Regions from separate parts of the Mesorhizobium sp. M1027 genome, predicted to be linked through region 1. Evidence: riboswitches for the same ligand, from Rfam matches in the RefSeq annotation. Region 1 holds a riboswitch; the other holds the start of a gene.
What was found. Region 1 has a riboswitch for thiamine pyrophosphate ahead of thiC (phosphomethylpyrimidine synthase ThiC). Riboswitches for the same ligand answer to the same signal wherever they lie in the genome.

Region 2: linked by a shared signal. The riboswitch ahead of thiB (thiamine ABC transporter substrate binding subunit) and the one ahead of thiC (phosphomethylpyrimidine synthase ThiC) in region 1 are both predicted to bind thiamine pyrophosphate.

Annotation. Positions count from the first base shown of each region.
Region 1 is NZ_JAMYMW010000016.1:36,123-40,410, forward strand. Features, by position in the region: gene NKH50_RS26185 (porin) at 237-1,394, shown strand; TPP riboswitch at 1,933-2,049, shown strand; gene thiC (phosphomethylpyrimidine synthase ThiC) at 2,153-3,988, shown strand; gene thiO (glycine oxidase ThiO) at 3,985-4,288, shown strand, end outside.
Region 2 is NZ_JAMYMW010000002.1:511,885-516,172, reverse strand. Features, by position in the region: gene thiP (thiamine/thiamine pyrophosphate ABC transporter permease) at 1-484, opposite strand, end outside; gene thiB (thiamine ABC transporter substrate binding subunit) at 725-1,738, opposite strand; TPP riboswitch at 1,782-1,896, opposite strand; gene NKH50_RS07060 (thiamine diphosphokinase) at 2,037-2,681, shown strand; gene NKH50_RS07055 (ABC-F family ATP-binding cassette domain-containing protein) at 2,697-4,288, shown strand, end outside.

The DNA of each region.
Region 1 (4,288 bases):
GTTTGTACAGAAATGTTGAATGCCGTCGTTTCGGCAATAATTATATTTGTAATAACAATTGCATATCTGTAACAATAATACCCAATCATATTCTCAATTTCTCATGAACATCTGGCATGACGAGAGCATCAAAACTGCTCAAAAATTCACTCAATGCGCATCGTTATCGACTGGTTCCTTAGCAAAAATTCATTCACTGACGTCCATTCCTTTTACTCTTTGAACGGAGATCAACAATGAACATTAGGAGCCTCCTCCTCGGCTCAACTGCGGCACTGATTGCCGTTTCCGACGCTCGCGCCGTGACCGCCGTTGCCGAGCCTGACCCGACTGAGTACGTTAAAATCTGCGACGTTTACGGCTCGGGCTACGTCTACATTTCAGGCACTGAGACCTGCCTGCGCATCGGCGGCTATGTCCGTTACGACATCGGCTTGCGCCATGTCGGATTGTTTGACCACGCAAGAACCTCGGATGTGAGGACTGGTGAGCATCAGGACACATGGCAAAACAACACGCGCTTCACATTGAAAACTTGGACCGGCCAGGAGACCGAACTCGGCACGTTGAAGACCTACACCGAAACCCGCATGAACTTCGGTAACCGCCACACTTCGGTTTCGGACAGTTCTCGGTCCTATGCCTTCAACAGAGACAGCACCTTGACTTTCGCCTGGATTCAGCTTGGTGGCCTCCGAGTTGGTAAGGACTGGTCGGCCTTCGACATGTTTATTGGCGGCGCGGTTGACGTACTCAACCAGACGCCGGTTCCGTACGGCGCTTTCGATACCAATGTGGTTCAGTACTACTTCGACGCCGGGAACGGCTTTTCGGCCGTGGTTTCGCTCGAAGAAGGCTCGGGCGTGGTCGGCACAATCGACAGCTACTCTCCGCACGTAGTCGGCGGCTTGAAATACACACATGGCTGGGGCGCGATCACCGGCGTTGCCGCTTATGATAGCAACTACGAATCGGTGGCCGCCAAGGTCCGTGTCGACATCAATGTCACCAACGAACTGTTGCTGTTCGGAATGCTCGGCTACGGTTCCAACGGCAAGCTCAACGACGACTCCACGAACGCCATCGACGCTCATGGTCGCGGCTTCTATAAGAGTTGGGGTGGGAACTGGGCTTTCTGGGCTGGCGCCACTTACAAGCTCAACGAGACAACTTCGTTCAACCTTCAGCTCTCCGGTGATCAGCTCAAGAACCATGGTGTCGCTGCAAACGTCGCCTATGCGTTTCTTCCAGATTTCACAGTTACGGCGGAACTCGACTATAGCCGCTACGGCAACTTCGCCGTCGGCAAGGTGGACGCTTCCAACGTGAACTGGACCAACGCCAACAAGAAGAGCGGTGTCGCCGGAATCCTGCGTTTCGAACGCTCATTCTAACGCGATTAAAGGGTTGAGTTCCGGTTGAGCGGACCAATCCCGCAACACTCCAAGAGAACGTCGCATGAAGCTATACGAGATTGGAGCCTCGATCTCGGGGCCGGACGATGTTTCATATCAGATCTGGTCCGGATGATCGCGCAGGCGATATTCATCGCTTGATTATGTGTTTTGATCCGCAGCTCTTTCATTTCCACATCCCTTCCGCCCGCGTGACGGACCCTGCCATCCAGCAGTACCCGGCCGGGTTTTCCGAACTCGAAGGCCCAGTCGGGTGAGGAGGTGTTCAACTTGTTGATCGATTGTGGGGTGTGGCCCGATGCACTTGAAAATCGCAAATGGATCGCCTCCGTTCAGCCATCCCCGCGGAAATTCGGGCGCGAGAGAACAAGCTCCAGAGCATAAGCGAGGCTGATCGAGGAACAGACGATTCTCAGGCGACGCTCCATCCGATCTTGCGCCTGGCCGAGACGATCGCCCGACGATCAGCCGCGGCCAGAACGCGCTTGACAAATCGACGCCAGCCCGTTCAACCTGAGGCATTCACCAGGGGGGTCCCGGCAAGGGGCTGAGATACTGCTGGCTTTCGCGGCGCAGTGACCCGTTGAACCTGATCCAGTTCATACTGGCGTAGGGACGGTGCAAGCGCTTTGCGGGAGTTTACGCCCGAGGTCCTGTTTCGGCAGGTCAACCAAAGCGTCTTTTCATCCTTCCGGCACAGAACTGGGTCTCCAATGCATGAGCAAAGGAGCCTCAAGATGAATGCCCTCACCCCAGCCGTCTCAACGGGACCGCTGCCTGCCTCACGGAAAATCCACAAGCGCGGCACCATCCACCCACAGATCAGGGTGCCGATGCGCGAAATCTCCGTCCATCCGACGGCCGGCGAGCCGCCCGTCACCGTCTACGATCCGTCCGGCCCCTATACCGACCCGGCTGGCGAAACCAGCATCGAAAAAGGCCTAGCCCGACTTCGCCACGAATGGATTTTGGCGCGCGGTGATGTCGAGGCCTGTGACGGGCGCCATGTCCGGCCGGAGGACAACGGGTTCGCTACGGGCGAACGCCTGACGCCAGAATTTCCCATTCGCAACCGGCCACTCAGGGCCAGGGCCGGCAAGGCGGTGACACAGCTTGCCTATGCGCGCGCCGGCATCATCACGCCCGAAATGGAGTTCGTCGCCATCCGCGAGAACCTTGGTCGTGAGATCCTGCATGGCAAGCTTGAGCGTGACGGCGAGGCTTTCGGCGCGACGCTGCCCGATTTCGTGACGCCGGAATTCGTCCGAGAGGAGGTGGCGCGCGGGCGCGCAATCATTCCCGCCAACATCAACCATCCCGAGAGCGAGCCGATGATCATCGGTCGCAATTTCCTGGTCAAGATCAACGCCAATATCGGTAACTCCGCCGTCACCTCGTCCATGGCCGAAGAGGTCGAAAAGATGGTGTGGGCGATCCGCTGGGGCGCCGATACGGTGATGGACCTGTCGACCGGCCGCAACATCCACAACATCCGCGACTGGATCGTGCGCAACTCGCCGGTGCCGATCGGCACGGTGCCGCTCTACCAGGCGCTCGAGAAGGTTGGCGGCATCGCCGAGGATCTGACCTGGGAGGTCTACCGCGACACGCTGATCGAGCAGGCCGAACAGGGCGTCGACTATTTCACCATCCATGCGGGCGTGCGGCTGCACTACATCCCGCTGACCGTTGACCGGGTCACTGGCATCGTCTCGCGCGGTGGCTCGATCATGGCCAAATGGTGCCTGCACCATCACCGGGAAAGCTTCCTCTACGAACATTTCGCCGAGATCTGCGACATTTGCCGCGGCTATGACGTGTCCTTTTCGCTGGGCGACGGCCTTCGTCCCGGCTCGATCGCCGACGCCAATGACGCAGCACAATTCGCCGAACTGGAAACGCTCGGCGAGTTGACAAAGATCGCCTGGGCCAAGGATTGCCAGGTCATGATCGAGGGGCCGGGCCATGTTCCCATGCACAAGATCAAGGAGAACATGGACAAGCAGCTCGAAGTCTGCGGCGAGGCGCCCTTCTATACGCTTGGGCCGCTGACGACCGACATCGCACCGGGCTACGACCACATCACCTCAGGAATCGGCGCGGCGATGATCGGTTGGTTCGGCACCGCCATGCTCTGCTACGTCACGCCCAAGGAGCATCTCGGCCTCCCCGACCGCAACGACGTCAAGATCGGCGTGATCACCTACAAGATAGCCGCCCATGCCGCCGACCTGGCAAAAGGTCATCCGGCGGCGAAAGTCAGGGATGATGCCCTTTCCCGCGCGCGCTTCGAATTCCGCTGGGAGGACCAGTTCAACCTGTCGCTCGATCCCGAAACCGCGCGGTCCTTCCACGATCAGACCTTGCCCAAGGAGGCGCACAAGCTGGCGCATTTCTGCTCGATGTGCGGGCCGAAATTCTGCTCGATGCGTATCTCCCACGACATCCGCGCCGAGGCGCAGAAGGAGGGCATGGCGGCGATGGCGGCGAAATACCGCGAGGGCGGCAATCTCTACATACCGGCTGACGAGACCGGCGCACCGGCCATGCCACAGGCGCGTGCGCCATCATGAGGGTGCTGGTCAAAGGGGCCGGCGTTGCCGGCCTCACCGCCGCCTTCGAGCTCGCCGCACGCGGCGCGGCGACCACCGTTGCCGAGACAAGGCCTGCTATCGAGGGCAATGCGTCGTGGTTCGCCGGTGGTATGCTCGCGCCATGGTGCGAGCGTGAAAGCGCCGAGCAGCCGGTGCTGGATCTCGGACGCGATGCTGCCGACTGGTGGGATGCGGTGCTACCGGGTCAGGTGATACGTGCCGGAACGTTGGTCGTGGCCGCGCTGCGTGATACTGGCGAGCTCGACCGGTTCGCCAGCC
Region 2 (4,288 bases), on a different contig from region 1:
ACGCCTCCAGGAACAGCCGCGTCGCCAGCGGCAGGTTGAAGAAGACATGGGCGACGAGTATGCCCGACAGGCCATAGATGCCGGGCCAGCTCTGGCCGCCAATCGCGCCGAGCATGCCGGCGAAATAGCCGGCGCGGCCATAGAGTGCCAAGACACCGAGTGCGGCAACAATGGCCGGCAGCGCCAGTGGCACGGCGAAAAGCTGCAGGATAAAGCCTCGCCCGAAAAACTGTGGATGCCGCGACAGGGCACGCGCGACGACCAGCGCTGGCGCGACGGAGAGCAGGGTCGACAACAGAGCCTGCCAGAGCGTGAAACGGACGATACGCAAGAGATACGAATCGAAGGCGGAGGCGACGCCGGACGGGTCGCTCGCGCCTTCGATGATCAGCCCTGCAAATGCTCCGCCGAGCAGAAGTGCTATTGCCGCAAGCGCGAGGATGCCGGCGGTGATGCGGGAGTCAGATGATGGTGCGCGTTGCACGCTAGACCACCAGATTCGAGATTCTTAGTGAGGATTGCGTTCCTTCGCGCCCCCCTCTGTCCTGCCGGACATCTCCCCCACAAGGGGTGAGATTGGCAGTTTCAGCGCTCCGCTCATTCCAGCAACATCGGCGACTGGCGAAAGCCGCCGTGCCGTCCGATCTCCCCCCTTGTGGGGGAGATGTCCGGCAGGACAGAGGGGGGCGCCGTAGAGCGATCATCTTCGATCAATCGGCCAAAGCTACTTGCTCATCGCCGCAAGCCACTCATCGACCCAGGCCTTGCGGTGGGCCGCGACTTCCTCCGGGCTGAACAGCAAGGTTTTGGTCGGTTTGACAAGCTTGTCGAACGCCGGATTGAGCGGCTTGTCGGTCTTGCCGGCCGGGAACATCCAGTTGGTTCCGGGAATGACATCCTGGAATTTCGGTCCGGTCATGAAGGCGATGAACTTTTCCGCCAGCGGGTTCTTCGCGCCCTTGGTGGTGATCCCCGCAACTTCGATCTGCAGGTATTCGCCTTCCTCGAAGGACGCCGCCTGGTAGCGCTCGGTGTTTTCGGCGACCATGTGGTAGGCCGGCGACGTGGTATACGACAGCACCATCGGCGCCTCGCCCTTGGTGAACAGGCCGTAGGCCTCGCTCCAGCCTGGCGTCACCGTCAGCACCTTTGCCTTGAGCTTGGCCCAGGCTTCGGGCGCCTTGTCGCCATAGACCGACTTGACCCACAACAGCAGGCCAAGGCCCGGCGTCGAGGTGCGCGGGTCCTGGATGACGATCTTCTCTCCGGCATCGCCCTCGACCAATTCCCTGAGGCTCTTCGGCGGGTTCTTCAGTTTTTCGGTATCGTAGACGACGGCGAAATAGCCATAGTCGAAGGGCACGAAAATATCGTCGCGCCAGCCGCCCGGCACGATGACATCCGATATGGCGCCATGCGGCGAAAACAGGCCGGTTGCCTTGGCGTCGGCGGTTAAATTGGTATCGAGGCCAAGCACGATATCGGCCTTGGTGGCGGCCCCTTCCAGCTTCACACGGTTGAGCAGCGCCACGCCGTCAGCGACCGAGACGAATTCAACGACGCAACTGCATTCGGCCTCGAAGGCCTTCTTCACTGCCGGTCCCGGACCCCAATCGGCGGTGAAGCTTTCATAGGTATAGACGGTCAGTCTATCCTGTGCCGATGCCTGCCCTGGCAGGGTGAGCGCGGACGCCGCAAGCAGGACAATCGGGACAAGAGAGTGGAAAAAACTGCGCATCGGCGCCTCCTTCGTTCGCATTGAAAGGAATTGAGGCGCCGGGCTGTCCGAAGCGTCTAATCCCTCCGCCGGTACAAACCGGATCAGGTTCAGCGGGTTGGCAGTCTTGCCTCTCAGCCGGTCCGCGAAGATCGCGTCCGGCACCCCGTTAGAGCGTTTCGACACATAGGCCCGGCCGAAGTGCCGCGCAAGCGGAAGTTTGCCGGGCATCCAAAGCCCAGCCTTCCGTGTCGTCTGCCGTTTCATCTTCCGTTTCATTCTTCCGTTTCTGGGGCAGGGCTGGTAAGGGCCACGAGATATGAGCAAATTCACCATCCTGCTTGGCGGCGATCTCATCCGCACGCCGCTGCTCGACCGCCAGGTCGAAGGCTCGCGCGTCATCGCTGCCGATGCCGGCATCGGCCATGCCCGTATGCTGGGCCTGTGGCCGGAACTCTGGGTCGGCGATTTCGATTCCGTGCCTGCCGAGTTGCCGGAGGATCTGGCCGCCGTGCCACGGCAGGTGTTTCCCGCCGAAAAGGACAAGACCGACGGTGAACTCGCTATCGCTGCCGCGCTCGAACGCGGTGCGACCAGCCTTGTGCTCGCAGGTGCCTTCGGCGGTAAACGCACCGACCACATCTTCCTGCATCTGGCGTTGAGCGTCCGGCTGGCGGAAGGCGGGACGGACGTGCTTTTGACCAGCGGCGCACAGGAAGGCATTCCCTTGCTGCCCGGAAAGGCTGGCTTCGACTATGCCGACGGCACGCTGTTTTCGGTGCTCGGCTTCTCCGATCTCGCCGGCCTGAGCGTCACCGGTGCCAAATGGCCGCTCGACCATGTCGAGGTTGCGTTCGGCTCGTCGCTGACCATTTCCAACGAGGTCAGGGGCCGGCTGGAAATCGCGCTGGCCAGCGGCCGCGCGCTGCTGCTCGCGCATCCCCACCCTCTTCCGGAAAGCTGAGCCCAGAAAGCTGACATGGCGCCGCCACTTCTCAATCTCGACGGGATAAAGCTGACCTTTGGCGGCACGCCGCTGCTCGACGGTGCCGCCCTGACGGCCTCAGCTGGCGACAAGATCGCCCTGGTCGGCCGCAACGGTTCGGGCAAGTCGACGCTGCTCAAGATCGCCGCCGGGCTGATCGAGCCGCAGGACGGTGAAGTCTTCCGCCAGCCTTCGGCAACCGTGCGCTACTTGCCGCAAATGCCCGACATGGACGGTTTTGCGACCGTCCGCGCCTATGTCGAGGCGGGGCTCGGGCCCGCCGACGATCCCTATCGCGCCACCTATCTGATGGAGCATCTCGGCCTGACCGGCGAAGAACGGCCGAACGACCTCTCCGGCGGCGAGGCGAGGCGTGCGGCACTCGCCCGCGTCATGGCGCCGGAGCCCGATATTCTCCTCCTCGATGAGCCGACAAACCATCTTGACCTGTCGGTCATCGAATGGCTGGAGGAGGAGCTTGCCCGCACCTCCTCGGCACTGGTCGTCATCTCGCATGACCGCCGTTTTCTCGAGCGCGTGTCACGCGCCACAATCTGGCTCGACCGCGGCCAGACCCGCCGTCTCGACAAGGGCTTTGGCTATTTCGAGGAATGGCGCGACACGGTGCTGGAGGAGGAAGAGCGCGAGCAGCACAAGCTCGGTCGCCAGATCGTGCGCGAGGAGCACTGGCTGCGCTATGGCGTGACAGCGCGGCGCAAGCGCAACATGCGCCGGCTCGGTGAGTTGCAGACCATGCGCCAGCGCTTTCGCGGTCATCGCGGCGCCGAGGGTGCGGCGACGATGACAGCCAGCGACGCCGCCGAATCCGGCAAGCTGGTGATCGAAGCCAAGAACATCGAGAAGAGCTTTGGCGATCTGACCGTGGTCAAGGGATTCTCGACCCGCATCCAGCGCGGCGATCGCGTCGGCCTGGTCGGGCCGAACGGCGCCGGCAAGACGACACTGTTGAAGATGCTGACCGGCGAATTGAAGCCAGACGCAGGCACGGTGCGGCTCGGCACCAATCTGGAGATCGCCACGCTCGACCAGAAGCGCGAGGCCGTCGATCCACAGGAGACACTGGCGCAGTATCTCACCGACGGTCGCGGCGAGAACCTCGTCATCAATGGCGAACAGCGCCACGTCGTCTCTTACATGAAAGACTTCCTGTTCAAGCCGGAACAGGCGCGCACGCCGGTGCGCGAGCTTTCGGGCGGCGAGCGGGCACGGCTGATCCTCGCCCGCGTTTTGGCGCGGCCGGCAAACCTGCTTGTGCTCGACGAGCCGACCAACGACCTCGACATGGAGACGCTGGAGTTGCTGCAGGAATTGGTCGCCGGCTTTGCCGGCACGGTGATCCTGGTCAGCCACGATCGCGATTTCCTCGACCGCACCGTGACCAGCATCATCGCGCCGGATGGTGACGGCCGCTGGATCGAATATGCCGGCGGCTATTCCGACATGCTGGCGCAGCGCGGCGGCACCAGGCTGGACGACCGCAAGGCGCGGCCGAAGGCAGAGACCAGCGAGGCGACCGCTGCAAGCAGGAGCGACGCGGCCGCTCCCAAGGGCCCGGCCAGGAAACT